DNA from 3 places in the Dorea sp. AM13-35 genome. Region 3 is predicted to be linked to each of the others. Evidence: predicted binding sites of a transcription regulator. Region 3 holds the regulator's gene; each other region holds the start of a gene.

Evidence for each region. The regulator Rex, encoded in region 3, represses fermentation and respiration genes when NADH is low (regulators of the CRP and FNR family bind a similar motif). The targets are predictions, from matches to a motif close to ATTGTTAANTANTTAACAAT.
Region 1: a site for Rex is predicted at 3,148-3,167, ahead of DW152_RS08205 (NAD(P)-binding protein). Genes of this name have one in related genera too.
Region 2: a site for Rex is predicted at 1,423-1,442, ahead of adhE (bifunctional acetaldehyde-CoA/alcohol dehydrogenase). Genes of this name have one in related genera too.

Annotation. Positions count from the first base shown of each region.
Region 1 is NZ_QUCZ01000006.1:83,391-88,218, forward strand. Features, by position in the region: gene rpsM (30S ribosomal protein S13) at 1-209, shown strand, start outside; gene rpsK (30S ribosomal protein S11) at 240-635, shown strand; gene rpsD (30S ribosomal protein S4) at 698-1,291, shown strand; gene DW152_RS08195 (DNA-directed RNA polymerase subunit alpha) at 1,322-2,281, shown strand; gene DW152_RS08200 (bL17 family ribosomal protein) at 2,404-2,940, shown strand; gene DW152_RS08205 (NAD(P)-binding protein) at 3,273-4,828, shown strand, end outside.
Region 2 is NZ_QUCZ01000011.1:46,147-50,974, forward strand. Features, by position in the region: gene DW152_RS11995 (type III pantothenate kinase) at 1-381, shown strand, start outside; gene dusB (tRNA dihydrouridine synthase DusB) at 384-1,340, shown strand; gene adhE (bifunctional acetaldehyde-CoA/alcohol dehydrogenase) at 1,546-4,161, shown strand; gene DW152_RS12010 (PTS transporter subunit IIABC) at 4,802-4,828, shown strand, end outside.
Region 3 is NZ_QUCZ01000001.1:548,932-553,759, reverse strand. Features, by position in the region: gene abc-f (ribosomal protection-like ABC-F family protein) at 1-1,454, opposite strand, end outside; gene DW152_RS02695 (redox-sensing transcriptional repressor Rex) at 1,589-2,245, shown strand; gene DW152_RS02690 (NAD(P)H-hydrate dehydratase) at 2,419-3,918, shown strand; gene alr (alanine racemase) at 3,931-4,828, shown strand, end outside.

The DNA.
Region 1 (4,828 bases), on a different contig from region 3:
AGAAGATCAGTGCAGTAATCGATGAGACACAGACAGTAGAAGGTGATCTTCGTAGAGAGATCGCTCTGAACATTAAGAGACTTCAGGAGATCGGATGCTACAGAGGTATCCGTCACAGAAAAGGACTTCCGGTTCGTGGTCAGAAGACTAAGACAAATGCAAGAACAAGAAAAGGTCCTAAGAGAACAGTAGCAAACAAAAAGAAATAATTAAAAAGGAAAGTGTAGGTTAGTTTTATTATGGCAAAGAAAGTTACAAAAAAAGTGACAAAGAGACGTGTCAAGAAAAACGTTGAACATGGACAGGCTCACATCCAGTCATCTTTTAATAACACAATCGTTACATTAACAGATGCTCAGGGAAATGCTCTTTCATGGGCAAGTGCAGGCGGTCTTGGATTTAGAGGTTCAAGAAAATCTACCCCTTATGCAGCTCAGATGGCAGCTGAAACAGCAGCTAAAGCAGCATTAGTACATGGTTTGAAATCAGTTGACGTTATGGTTAAAGGACCAGGTTCAGGTAGAGAAGCAGCAATTCGTGCCCTGCAGGCATGCGGAATTGACGTAACAAGTATCAAGGATGTTACTCCGGTACCACACAATGGCTGCCGTCCGCCGAAACGCAGAAGAGTGTAATACTTATTTTAGATTTATTATACGCTTACCGTAAACTGATTGAAATTAGGAGGAAATAAAACATGGCAGTAAATAGAGTTCCGGTTCTTAAAAGATGCCGTTCTCTCGGAATGGATCCGGTATATTTAGGAATTGATAAAAAGTCCAACAGACAGTTAAAAAGATCCAATAGAAAAATGAGCGAGTATGGTCTTCAGTTACGTGAAAAACAGAAAGCTAAATTCATCTATGGTGTATTAGAGAAACCTTTCAGAAACTACTACAAGAAAGCTAAACAGATGTCAGGTATGACTGGTGAAAACCTGATGGTTCTTCTTGAGTCCAGACTGGACAACGTAGTATTCCGTATGGGACTTGCAAGAACAAGACGTGAAGCAAGACAGATCGTTGACCACAAACATGTACTTGTTAATGGTAAACAGGTAAACATCCCATCTTACCTTATCAAAGCTGGGGATGTGATCGAAATCAAAGAAGCTAAGAAGAGCTCAACAAGATATAAAGAGATCGTAGAAGTTACAGGCGGACGTATGGTTCCGGATTGGTTAGAAGTTGACGCTGAAGCTCTGAAAGGAACAGTTAAAGAACTTCCAAACCGTGAAGCAATCGATGTTCCAGTAGACGAGATGTTAATCGTCGAGTTATATTCTAAATAATAACCCGTAACACCACAGGAGGTGGACTTAGTGTTTGATTTTAATAAACCCAATATTGAAATAACTGAGATTTCAGAAGATAAGAAATATGGAAGATTTGTTGTAGAACCACTCGAAAGAGGATATGGTACAACATTAGGTAACTCCCTTAGAAGAATCATGCTTTCATCTTTACCGGGTGCTGCAATCAGCCAGGTGAAGATTGATGGGGTACTTCATGAGTTCAGCTCCATTCCAGGGGTGAAAGAGGATGTTACAGAGATTATCATGAACTTGAAATCACTGGCTATCAAGAATACATCCGAGACAGATGAGCCTAAGACAGCTTATATCGAGTTCGAGGGTGAAGGTGTTGTAACAGCAGCAGACATTCAGGTGGATCAGGACATCGAGATCATGAATCCTGAGACAGTAATCGCTACACTGAACGGCGGTGCAGACAGCAAGCTTTACATGGAATTAACCATCACGAAAGGAAGAGGATATGTAAGCTCTGATAAAAATAAGAACGACGATTTGCCGATTGCGGTAATTCCGATTGATTCTATCTACACACCGGTTGAACGTGTAAATCTTACCGTTGAAAATACTCGTGTTGGTCAGATTACAGATTTTGACAAATTAACATTAGATGTATACACAAACGGAACACTGCTCCCGGATGAAGCAGTAAGTTTGGCAGCTAAGGTACTCAGCGAGCACCTGAAACTGTTCATTGATCTGTCAGAAGTAGCTCAGGCTGCAGAAGTAATGATCGAAAAAGAAGATGACGAGAAAGAGAAAGTGCTTGAGATGAGCATTGACGAATTAGAGTTATCTGTACGTTCTTACAATTGTCTGAAGAGGGCTGGTATTAACACGGTTGAAGAACTGACAAACAGAACACCGGAAGACATGATGAAAGTTCGTAACCTTGGACGTAAGTCCTTAGAAGAAGTACTTGCTAAGCTTGATGAATTAGGATTAAGCTTAAGCAAAGGAGAGGAATAAATCGGGTTTTCACGGTTTTTCCTAAAAGTGCCTTCTGCTGATAAGTCTGAAAGTGCACAGCAGAGCATTTGGCTAGTAAGCCCGAAGAGTATAACCAAGTGTAAATATGGAGGATATGAATAATGGCAAAGTATAGAAAACTCGGCAGAACATCAAGCCAGAGAAAAGCTTTATTAAGAAACCAGGTAACAGCATTACTTAACAATGGTAAGATCAAGACTACAGAAGCTAAAGCTAAAGAGATCCGCAAGATCGCTGAAGGTCTGATCGCTATGGCTGTCAGAGAAAAAGACAACTTTGAAGAAGTAACTGTTAAAGCTAAAGTTGCTCGCAAAGACAAAGACGGAAAACGTGTAAAAGAAGTTGTAGACGGTAAGAAAGTTACAGTATACGATGAAGTTGACAAGACAATCAAGAAAGATATGCCTAGCAGACTTCACGCACGTCGTCAGATGTTAAAAGTTCTCTATCCTGTAAAAGAAGTTCCGACAGCACAGGCTGGAAGAAAGAAAAATACAAAAGATGTTGACCTTGTTGCAAAACTCTTTGATCAGATCGCACCAAAATACGCTGATCGTAACGGTGGTTACACAAGAATCATCAAGATCGGACAGCGTAAAGGTGATGCAGCAATGGAAGTTCTGATCGAACTGGTTTAATTATCAGATTGTTGAAAGAATATCGGAAGACTATGAAGCAGATTTGTTTCATAGTCTTTTTTTGTATGAAAAAGTGAAAAGAAAATATGTAAAAAGTTTAATGAAATATTTTGAAAGAAGAGATAGTTATGAGATGTTACTTATTCGAAGATTAATTTAGAAAAAGTTAAAGAAAACTGTACAAGTAAGTATAGATGAAATAAATAAATTGTGACAAAATCATCAATAAATCGTTAAATTATCTACTTTTGCTGTGCATGATTACAAATAAGAAAAAAAATGCTATAATAAGAAAACTGCATCAATAATAATACAAAGAAGGGACGTATGAAATGAGTAGGTTAGAAATTGCCTCTCCAAAAAAGGCGAAAATCGTTATGGAAGGCCTTTACAAAGATCTGGAGAGAAGAATCGAATCAAGCCCTCCGGGCTTATGTCCGGTTGATATGGCAAGAGCATTTTTGGAGTTATGTCACGCACAGACATGTGGAAAGTGTGTACCATGCCGTATTGGATTGGGACAGTTAAACCAGTTCATCAAAGATGTACTGGATGGTAAAGCAACAATGGAGACATTAGACACTATGGAGCAGACAGCATTGTCTATTATGGAATCAGCAGACTGTGCGATTGGTTACGAAGCTGCGAACATGGTATACAAAGGACTGATCGGATATCGCGATGATTATATAGAGCATATTCAGAGAGGACGTTGTACCTGTACATATAATCAGCCGGTACCTTGTGTGTCTTTATGTCCGGCACATGTTGATATTCCGGGATATGTTGCATTAGTAGGAGAAGGAAGATATGCGGATGCAATCCGCCTGATCCGTAAGGATAATCCATTCCCGACGACATGTGGATTTATCTGTGAGCATCCTTGTGAGGCAAGATGCCGCAGAAACATGGTAGATGATTCTGTAAATATCCGCGGACTGAAACGTGTTGCGGCTGATTTCGCAGGAGAAGTAGAGCCGCCGAAGTGTGCAAAGAGCACAGGTAAGAAGATCGCAGTACTCGGTGGAGGACCGGGAGGATTAAGTGCAGCATATTATCTTCAGTTAATGGGGCATCAGACAACTGTATATGAGATGCTTCCGAAACTGGGAGGAATGTTACGTTATGGTATTCCAAACTATCGTCTGCCGAAAGAGAGACTCGAAGATGACATTAACGCAATCCTGAAGACCGGAGTAGAAGTCAAATACGGTCTGAAGATTGGTCAGGATATCAATATTCAGGAATTAAGAGAACAGTACGATGCAGTGCTGATTACAATCGGAGCTAGTACAGATAAGAAACTGGGCCTTGACGGGGAAGACGCAGATGGAATCTTATCCGCAGTGCAGTTCTTACGTAATGTAGGAAAGAACGAGATCATGGATTTGACCGGAAAAGAAGTTGCTGTCATCGGTGGCGGTAACGTATCCATGGATGCAGTTCGTACAGCTAAGAGACTGGGCGCTAAGAAGGTAAGTATTGTATATCGTAGACGAGTAGCAGATATGACAGCTCTTCCGGGGGAAATAGAAGGCGCTGTAGCAGAAGGTATCGAATTACAGACACTCAAAGCACCTGCTTCACTCGATATTGATGAGAAGCACCATATTAAGGGAATTTATGTAACTCCGCAGATGATCAGTTCTATCAAAGATGGAAGAGCAAGCATCAAACCGACCGGAGAAGACGACATTTATATCCCATGTGATGTACTGATCGTAGCAATCGGACAGAATATCGAGACGCGTCATTTTGAAGAAGCAGGTATCCCGGTTGAGCGTGGTAAGATCGTTACAAAGAGTACAGGAACATTTGAGAATATGCCAGGTGTATTTGCCGGTGGAGACTGTGCAAGTGGTCCGGCATCTGTTATTAAAGCAATTGC
Region 2 (4,828 bases), on a different contig from region 3:
ACAGCGACAACGTATGATATTGTCGGAGCAGATGGCACATTTGAAGCAGGTGTGATTGCTCCGGGAATCCGCACTTCCGCGCAGGCATTGTGGGGTGAGGCAGATATGCTGCCGGCGATCGAGATTAAGAAACCGGCATCTATTTTGGCGAAAGAGACGATTTCGGCAATGCAGGGCGGTCTGGTCTACGGACAGATCGGACAGACAGAATATATCATCAATCAGTTGAAAAAAGAGTCTGGTTATGAGAATGCAAAAGTCGTTGCGACCGGAGGACTTGGAAAAATCATTGCTGCAGAGACAGATACGATTGATGTGTATGATCCTCAGCTGACTTTAAAAGGACTTCATATTATTTATCAAAAGAACAGGAAACGTTAAGCATGAAGATTGGAGAAGTAAAGCTTGAAAATCCATATATCCTCGCACCGATGGCGGGGGTTACAGACCTGCCCTTTCGTTTGCTCTGCAAAGAGCAGGGGGCAGGGCTTTTATGTATGGAGATGATCAGTGCGAAAGCACTGCAATATAAAAACAAAAATACAAAGACTTTATTGGCGATTCATCCGGAAGAATATCCGGTTTCATTGCAACTGTTCGGATCGGAGCCGGATATCATCAGTGAGATCGCGAAAATGATCGAACCACTTCCATTTCAGATCCTGGATATCAATATGGGCTGCCCGGTACCGAAGATCGTGAAGAACGGAGAAGGTTCTGCACTTATGTTAAGACCGGAGCTTGTCTATGAGATTGTGTCAAAGACGGCAAAAGCAATAAAGAAACCTGTGACAGTGAAGATCAGAAAAGGATTTGACGATGCGCATATTAATGCAGTGGAGATTGCAAAAGTTGCAGAAGAAGCAGGAGCAAAAGCAGTAGCCGTACATGGAAGAACAAGAGAGCAGTATTATTCCGGAAAAGCAGACTGGGATATTATAAGACAGGTTAAAGCAGCAGTGTCTATTCCGGTTATCGGAAACGGTGATGTGACAACCGGAGAGCAGGCAATCCGGATGCGGGAAGAAACCGGCTGTGATGGCGTAATGATCGGACGAGGCGCCCAGGGAAATCCATGGATTTTCAGAGAACTTCTGGAATACGAAAAGACTGGAAAACTGCCGGAACGTCCTTCGCCGGAAGTGATTCGCGAGACAATGCTAAGACATGCGAGACTTCAGATGGAGTACAAGGGTGACTTTATCGGTATCCGAGAGATGCGAAAACACGTTGCTTGGTATACGAAAGGAATGAAAGGCTCATCCAAATTAAGAGATGAAATCAACCGGACAGAATCTTACGAAGAATTGGAAGCACTTCTTTATGAGAAGATCAAATAACGATAGCTACTTTATTACACCGCATTGATAGTGTGGTAAATATATACAAAAATCCTCCTGAAAATTATTGCTTTTCGAAGCGATTGTTTAAAAATTAACAAATATGTTAAAAAAATACCAAAAGTAATTGACAAAATATTAACGAGCATGTATAGTATGAAACATAGAAAGAAATCACATACACCATTTACAGGAGGATCAGAAGATGGCAAAGAAAAAAGAGACAGTACCAACAATCATTGATAGCGTGGAAACTCTTGAAGCAAAAATGAAAGCGATGAGAGAAGCACAGAAGATCTTTGCTACATACACGCAGGAACAAGTTGATAAGATTTTCTTCGAAGCAGCAATGGCAGCCAATAAGATGCGTATCCCTCTTGCGAAACAGGCAGTCGAAGAAACAGGTCGTGGAATCGTTGAAGATAAGGTTATTAAAAACCATTACGCAGCAGAATATATTTATAACGCATACAAGAATACAAAAACCTGTGGCGTGATCGAAGAAGATAAAGCATATGGAATTAAGAAGATTGCAGAACCAATCGGACTGGTTGCGGCAGTTATTCCTACAACAAACCCGACATCAACAGCAATTTTCAAAACACTGATCTGCTTGAAGACAAGAAATGCAATCATCATTAGTCCACATCCGGCAGCTAAGGCATCTACAATTGCAGCAGCAAAAGTTGTTCTGGATGCGGCAGTGAAAGCAGGAGCACCGGAAGGAATCATCGGATGGATCGATACACCTTCACTGGAGCTGACGAATACCGTTATGAGAGATGCAGATATTATTCTTGCAACCGGCGGACCTGGAATGGTAAAAGCAGCATATTCTTCCGGCAAACCGGCACTCGGAGTTGGAGCTGGTAATACACCGGTTATTATTGATGACACAGCAGATGTAAGGATGGCAGTAAACTCCATCATTCATTCTAAGACATTTGATAATGGTATGATCTGTGCATCTGAGCAGTCTGTAACTGTACTGGACAGCATTTATGATGAAGTAAAGAAAGAATTTGCATACCGTGGATGTTATTTCCTGAAACCAGGCGAAGAGCTTGATAAAGTTCGTAAGACAATCATCATCAACGGCGCATTGAACAATAAGATCCCTGGAAAGTCTGCTTACGAGATTGCAAAACTGGCAGGTGTAAAAGTTCCTGAAAATACAAAGATCCTGATCGGTGAAGTAGAATCCGTTGATATTTCAGAAGAATTTGCACACGAGAAATTATCTCCGGTACTCGCAATGTACAGAGCAAAGACATTTGATGAGGCACTTGGAAAAGCAGCTCAGCTTGTAGCTGACGGTGGATATGGACATACAGCTTCTTTATATGTGCATCCGGCACAGACAGAAAAGATTGCAAAGCATGCAGCAGCAATGAAGACATGCCGAATCCTTATTAATACACCATCTTCACACGGTGGAATCGGTGATCTGTACAACTTCAAACTTGCTCCGTCTCTCACACTTGGATGTGGTTCATGGGGTGGAAACTCTGTATCAGAGAACGTAGGCGTAAAACATTTGATCAACATTAAGACGGTAGCTGAGAGGAGAGAGAACATGCTGTGGTTCAGAACACCTGAGAAAGTATACTTTAAGAAAGGCTGTATGCCGGTAGCACTGGATGAACTTGGAACCGTAATGCATAAGAAAAAGGCATTTATCGTAACCGACAGCTTCTTATATAAAAATGGATATGTAAAACCGATTGAAGAGAAACTGGATGAGATGGGAATTCAGCACACATGCTTCTATGAAGTAGCACCGGATCCGACATTACAGTGTGCACAGAAAGGTGCAGACCAGATGCGCGCATTTGAGCCGGATACGATCATCGCACTCGGTGGTGGATCTGCAATGGATGCCGGAAAGATTATGTGGGTGATGTATGAACATCCGGAAGCAAACTTTGAAGACATGGCAATGGATTTCATGGATATTCGTAAGAGAGTATTTACATTCCCGAAAATGGGAGAGAAGGCATATTTTGTAGCAATTCCTACATCTTCTGGAACAGGATCTGAGGTGACACCTTTCGCGATCATCACAGATGCAGAGACTGGTGTAAAATGGCCGATTGCTGACTACGAACTGCTTCCGAATATGGCAATCGTAGATGTTGACAATGCAATGACAGCCCCAAAAGGACTGACAAGTGCATCCGGTATTGATGTTATGACACATGCGATCGAGGCATATGTATCTATCATGGCAACAGATTACACGGATGGTCTTGCTATGAAAGCAGTGAAAATGGTATTTGAAAACCTGCCATCTGCTTATGAAAACGGAGCAAATGATCCGATTGCAAGAGAACATATGGCAAATGCTTCCTGCATGGCTGGTATGGCATTTGCAAATGCATTCCTTGGACTGAACCACTCAATGGCTCATAAATTAGGAGCGTTCCACCATCTGCCACACGGTGTTGCAAACGCAGTTATTTTAACAGAAGTTATGCGATATAATGCAGCAGAAGTACCGACAAAGATGGGAACATTTTCTCAGTACCAGTATCCACACGCACTTGCCCGCTATGCAGAGCTTGGACGTTTCGCAGGATGCCAGGGAAATACAGATGAAGAAGTATTTGAAAACTTCCTTGCAAAACTGGAAGTACTCAAAGAGAAGATCGGTATCAAGAAGACGATCAAAGACTATGGTATCGATGAGAAATACTTCCTTGATACATTAGATGAGATGACAGAGCAGGCATTTAACGATCAGTGTACAGCAGCTAACCCAAGATATCCACTGATGAAAGAAATCAAAGAAATGTATCTGAAATGCTACTATGGTAAATAAAACTGTAGTAAATAAGAACAAATAACGGTAGTCAGCCGGGATGTGAATTTTGTATGTGATTTCTATAAAATTCATATTCCGGCTTTCTTTACTTTTCAAGGTCGTGCTGTGTTGCTATAATTGACATATACCTGCCGCTGACCGGAGCGTCAGGTTCAACTGTAAGGCTGAGGGACAGCGCCAATTTTATGGCAAAAAGTCAACGCCGGTGAAGGCCTTTACATCCGCTGCCGTTCCTGGCAGGAGGCGACTTCTTATGAACTATCTGTAAAGAAAACAGAGAAGAAGCTGGATATCACAAATTATGAGCACGCCAAAGCTGTGCGCAGTACAACAAAGGTGAGTCAGGACGTAAATTTTGTATGTGATTTCTATAAAATTTACATCTTGACTTTCTTTTTTTGATATGTTATAAATATGGCATACATGGTGTGTAACTGAGTAAGCAGGCATTAACCGTGCATAAGTATTTTGATATTTATGTGGGGGTAATGTCTTTTTTTTGCTGTATATATGATACTTTGTTTTTCTTGCATAAACCTCTCTGAAAAGATGCCCACTCGCGCGAAGCGGAGAATTCTCCTATATAAATGTTAAAAACGGATACACTATAACAAGAAACTAAAGGAGAAGAAAAACTATGAAAGACAAAATTTTCGGAGTTTTG
Region 3 (4,828 bases):
TTTTCCAGAATTTCTTTTGAGGTAATGTCTAAATGGTTGGTCGGCTCATCGAGGATCAGGAAGTTTGCTTCAGAGAGCATAAGCTTTGCAAGAGAAACACGTCCTCTTTCACCACCGCTTAAATCGGAAATCCGTTTAAAGACATCGTCTCCGGTAAATAAGAATGCTGCAAGCATGTTCCGGATCTGCGTATTTGTAAGAGTCGGGTAATCATCCGAAATCTCTTCAAAGATTGTCTTTTCCATATGGAGCACATGGTGTTCCTGATCGTAGTAGCCAATCTGGACATTCGTACCAAGGGTGAAAGTTCCGTTGTCTGCAGGGAGAACCTGATTTAAAATCTTAAGCAGAGTCGTCTTGCCGGTTCCATTATCGCCGATGATCGCAACGTGTTCGCCACGCTTGATCTCAAAACTGATATCTGAAAATAACGTCTGTGGTGGAAAGGCTTTACTTAAATGTTCTACCGTCAGTACATCATTACCGCTGATGGTTGCAGGTTCCAGCTTTAACTGAAAGTCTTTGTTTGTTTCTATCGGTTTTTCTACCGGTTTGATCTTCTCAAGCATTTTCTCACGGCTTTCCGCCCGTTTGATTGATTTCTCGCGGTTGAAAGAGCGGAGCTTTTCAATAACAGCTTCCTGATGCTTGATCTCTTGCTGTTGGTTGAGATATTCTTTGATACGCGCTTCGCGGATCTGCTGTTTTTTCTGAGAGTAATCAGTATAATTACCAGAATAAGTCATCAGTTTACCGTTTTCTATTTCGATGACTTTCGTTACAATCCGGTTCAGAAAATAACGGTCGTGTGAGACGATCAGTACTGCACCCGGATAATTTAATATGTAAGTTTCCAGCCACGTGATTGAATTCAAATCCAGGTGGTTGGTCGGCTCGTCCAGAAGCAGAATATCCGGTTTAGTAAGCAGAAGTTTGCCGAGAGAAACACGGGTTTTCTGTCCTCCGGAGAGCGTATTCACCGGTTTGGTAAATTCTTCTTCCTGAAAACCTAGTCCCTTTAAGACGCCAGTCAGTTCGCTTTCGTAAGCATATCCATTTTCGCGTTCAAATGCTGCGGTCAGCCGGTTGTAGGAGTCCATGTGGTCTTCCAGAGAGTCTCCACTTAAGTCCTTCATCTCCAGTTCCAGCTGACGGATTTTCTGTTCCATGGCAATGATATCTGCTTTTGCCGTGCGCACTTCTTCGTAGATCGAACGATCTGTATTCATGTCCTGATGCTGGGCGAGATATCCCATAGTCTTTCCTTTGGTCAGGATGACGGAACCACCATCTGACGGCAGTTCTCCGGCAATTATCTTGAAAATAGTAGATTTGCCGGCTCCGTTCGGGCCTACAAGGGCAGCTTTCTCATGATCTTCTATATGAAAAGAACCATCTTTCACAATGATTTCTTCACCAAATGTTTTGTTAATTCCATGACAGGCAAGTATCATAAAAAATTCCTCCTTATCTGTTCACATACGTTCTTATTATAGCGAAAACGTAATAAAAAAACTACTAAAAAATTGACTTTATTCATACAATTTTATATAATAACAGTTAGAATATATATGGGAAGGTGAAAAAATTGGATAATCGAGGAATATCACAGGCAGTCATCCGACGTTTGCCGCGATATTATAGATATTTAGGAGAACTCCTTGAAAATGGGGTAGAACGTATTTCTTCTAACGATCTGAGCAAAAGGATGAAGGTTACTGCGTCTCAGATTCGTCAGGATCTTAACAATTTCGGAGGATTCGGACAGCAGGGATACGGCTATAATGTCAAATATCTATATACAGAGATCGGCAAAATCCTGGGACTGGAAGAAGATCATAAGATCATAATCATTGGTGCAGGTAATTTGGGACAGGCACTTGCAAATTATGCAGCGTTTGAAAAACGTGGATTTATCCTGACCGGAATTTTTGATGTAAATCCGCGTCTGGAGGGAGTTGCGATTCGTGGAGTGCCGATCCGCATGATGGACGAGTTGAAGTCCTTTGTCCAGAAGAATGATGTAGAGATTGCTGTACTTACAATTCCAAAAGAGAAGGCAATCGAAGTTGCGAATATGCTTGTGGAGAACGGCGTGCGCGCGATTTGGAACTTTGCACATACGGACCTCAATATGCCGGATAACATCATTGTTGAGAATGTGCATTTGTCAGAGAGTCTGATGCAGTTATCTTATAACATCAGTCGTTATAATGAAGACCAGCGCAAAAAAGGAAAGAACTAGTAAAAGCAGACGTATAGAAACAGGCATGTGTATACAGGCTTGTTTTTATACGTCCTTTTTATATGATACCAGAGCAGAAAAGCCTGCATTCATGTGAGCTTGTCAGTAAGCGGATGTAAGATTTTGTGACTCCGCAGGTGTCATAAGTACGATTATATTAGGGAGATGAGCATATGAGGTTTTTACCGGATGGAGACAGTATGAAGGCGGCAGATAAGGATACGATAGAGAATCTCGGTATCCCATCACTGGAACTGATGGAACGTGCGGCGAGGAGTTGTATTGATTCCATGAAAAAGGAAAAGCTGGATTTTACAGATGTTCTGATTGTCTGTGGATCGGGAAATAATGGCGGAGATGGTTTTGCTATTGCGAGACTTTTAAAAGAAGAAGGATGTGCGGTTACTGTTTTTATGGCGGGGAATCCGGCACATTTAAGTGCGGAATGCCGGTATCAGTGGAAGCTTTTTGAAAGCATTGGAGGATCGATCCGCGACCACTACCCGGATGGCACATACAGCCTGATCATTGATGCTATATTCGGTGTTGGTCTGAGTCGGGAAGTAACCGGGCATTACCGGGAAGTTATCGAGTGGATGAATGAAGCGTCCGGAACAAAAGTTGCAGTGGATATTCCATCGGGAATCAATGCCGGAAATGGTTGTGTGCTTGGTATTGCATTCCGCGCAGATTATACAGTGACGTTTCAGGTTGAGAAGATCGGACTTATCTTTTATCCTGGAAAAGAATATGCAGGTAAAGTCACAGTGACAGATATCGGAATATCACTCCGAACGATGGAGAAGAACAAGAACATTGCATATCTGCCGGACAGAGAGGAATATATCAGAATGCTGCCGGACAGACCGGAAGATTCCAATAAGGGTACTTATGGAAGGCTGCTTGTGATCGCCGGAAGTAAAGGGATGAGCGGAGCTGCATTTCTTAATGCAATGGCAGCTTATCGGATGGGAGCCGGACTGGTGCAGATTTATACGGAGGAATCGAACCGGGTTATTTTACAGGCACTCCTGCCGGAAGCAATCATCACAACCTATACAGAATTTGACAAGGAAGAAGTGAAACGGCTTTTAAGCCACGCAGATGCGGTATGCATTGGTTCCGGACTTAGCAGATCCAAGACTGCAAAGAAGATTTTAAAAACCGTATTGTCCAATGTGGAAGTAGCATGTGTGATCGATGCAGATGGACTGAATCTGCTTGCGGAGCATTTGAAATATACAGAATATCTTACAGAAGGAAGTTTTATCCTGACTCCGCATATGAAAGAGATGTCCAGACTGACCGGACTTTCTGTTCCTGAAATCAGAGCTAACAGACAGCAGGTGCTGGAATCTCTGACGGAAGAATGGAACGTTACCTGTGTCCTGAAAGATTCAAGAACGTTGATCGGAGAGGCCGGGAAACGGACCTGTGTCAATACAAGTGGCTGTCAGGCGCTGGCAAAAGGCGGTTCCGGAGATGTGCTTTGCGGTGTGATCGCCGGACTTCTGGCACAGGGAATCAGTACATTCGAGGCGGCAACTCTCGGAACTTATATACATGGATTAAGTGGTGAAACAGCTGCGAGAGAGAAGAACCGTTACAGTATTCTGGCAAGGGATCTGCTTGAGAGCCTTGCAACAACGGACATTACAAATAGTAATTTATAAGGAGGAAGAACAATGAAAAATTATACAAGAGTGTGTGCAAGAATCAATCTGGATGCAATTGAATCAAACGTAGAGAATATGAAGAATAATTTACAGGAAAATGTTCCGATGATCGTTGTTATTAAGACAGATGCCTATGGACACGGTGCTGCTCAGGTAGCACATCTTCTGGAGCCAAAATCTTATGTATGGGGATTTGCAGTTGCTACATTAGATGAAGCAGTATTACTTCGTAAAGCAGATGTGACAAAACCGATCTTGATTCTTGGCTGCGTCTTCCAGGATCAGAGAGAAGATCTTATCAATAACGAGATTCGAATGGCAGTATATACAGAAGAAATGGCAAAAGAACTGTCTGATCTTGCCGTGAAACTTGGCAAAAAAGCTTATGTACATATCAAACTGGATACCGGTATGGGAAGAATCGGATTCAAAATCAATGACGAAAGCGCTGATACGATTGAAAGAATCAGTAAACTTCCGGGACTTGTACTGGAAGGAATGTTTACACATTTCTCCAAAGCTGATGAGACAGATAAGACATATACAAACAGTCAGTTTGAGAAATATATGCGGATGAAACATGCACTGGATGAAAAGAAAGTATATTTTACTTATTATCACTGCTGCAACAGTGCAGGGATCATTGACTGCAAAGAAGATAATCTGAGCCTTGTTCGTGCAGGTATTTCCACTTATGGTATGTATCCGTCTGAGGAAGTTCATAAGGAAAACGTTGCGTTGATGCCGGCATTGGAACTGATCAGTCACGTTGCATATGTAAAATGGGAAGATCCGGATGAGTTGATAAGTTATGGAGGAACTTATAGGACAACAAAAAGGACAAAGATTGTTACGGTTCCGGTCGGCTACGGAGACGGTTATCCGAGAAGTCTGTCCAACAAAGGTT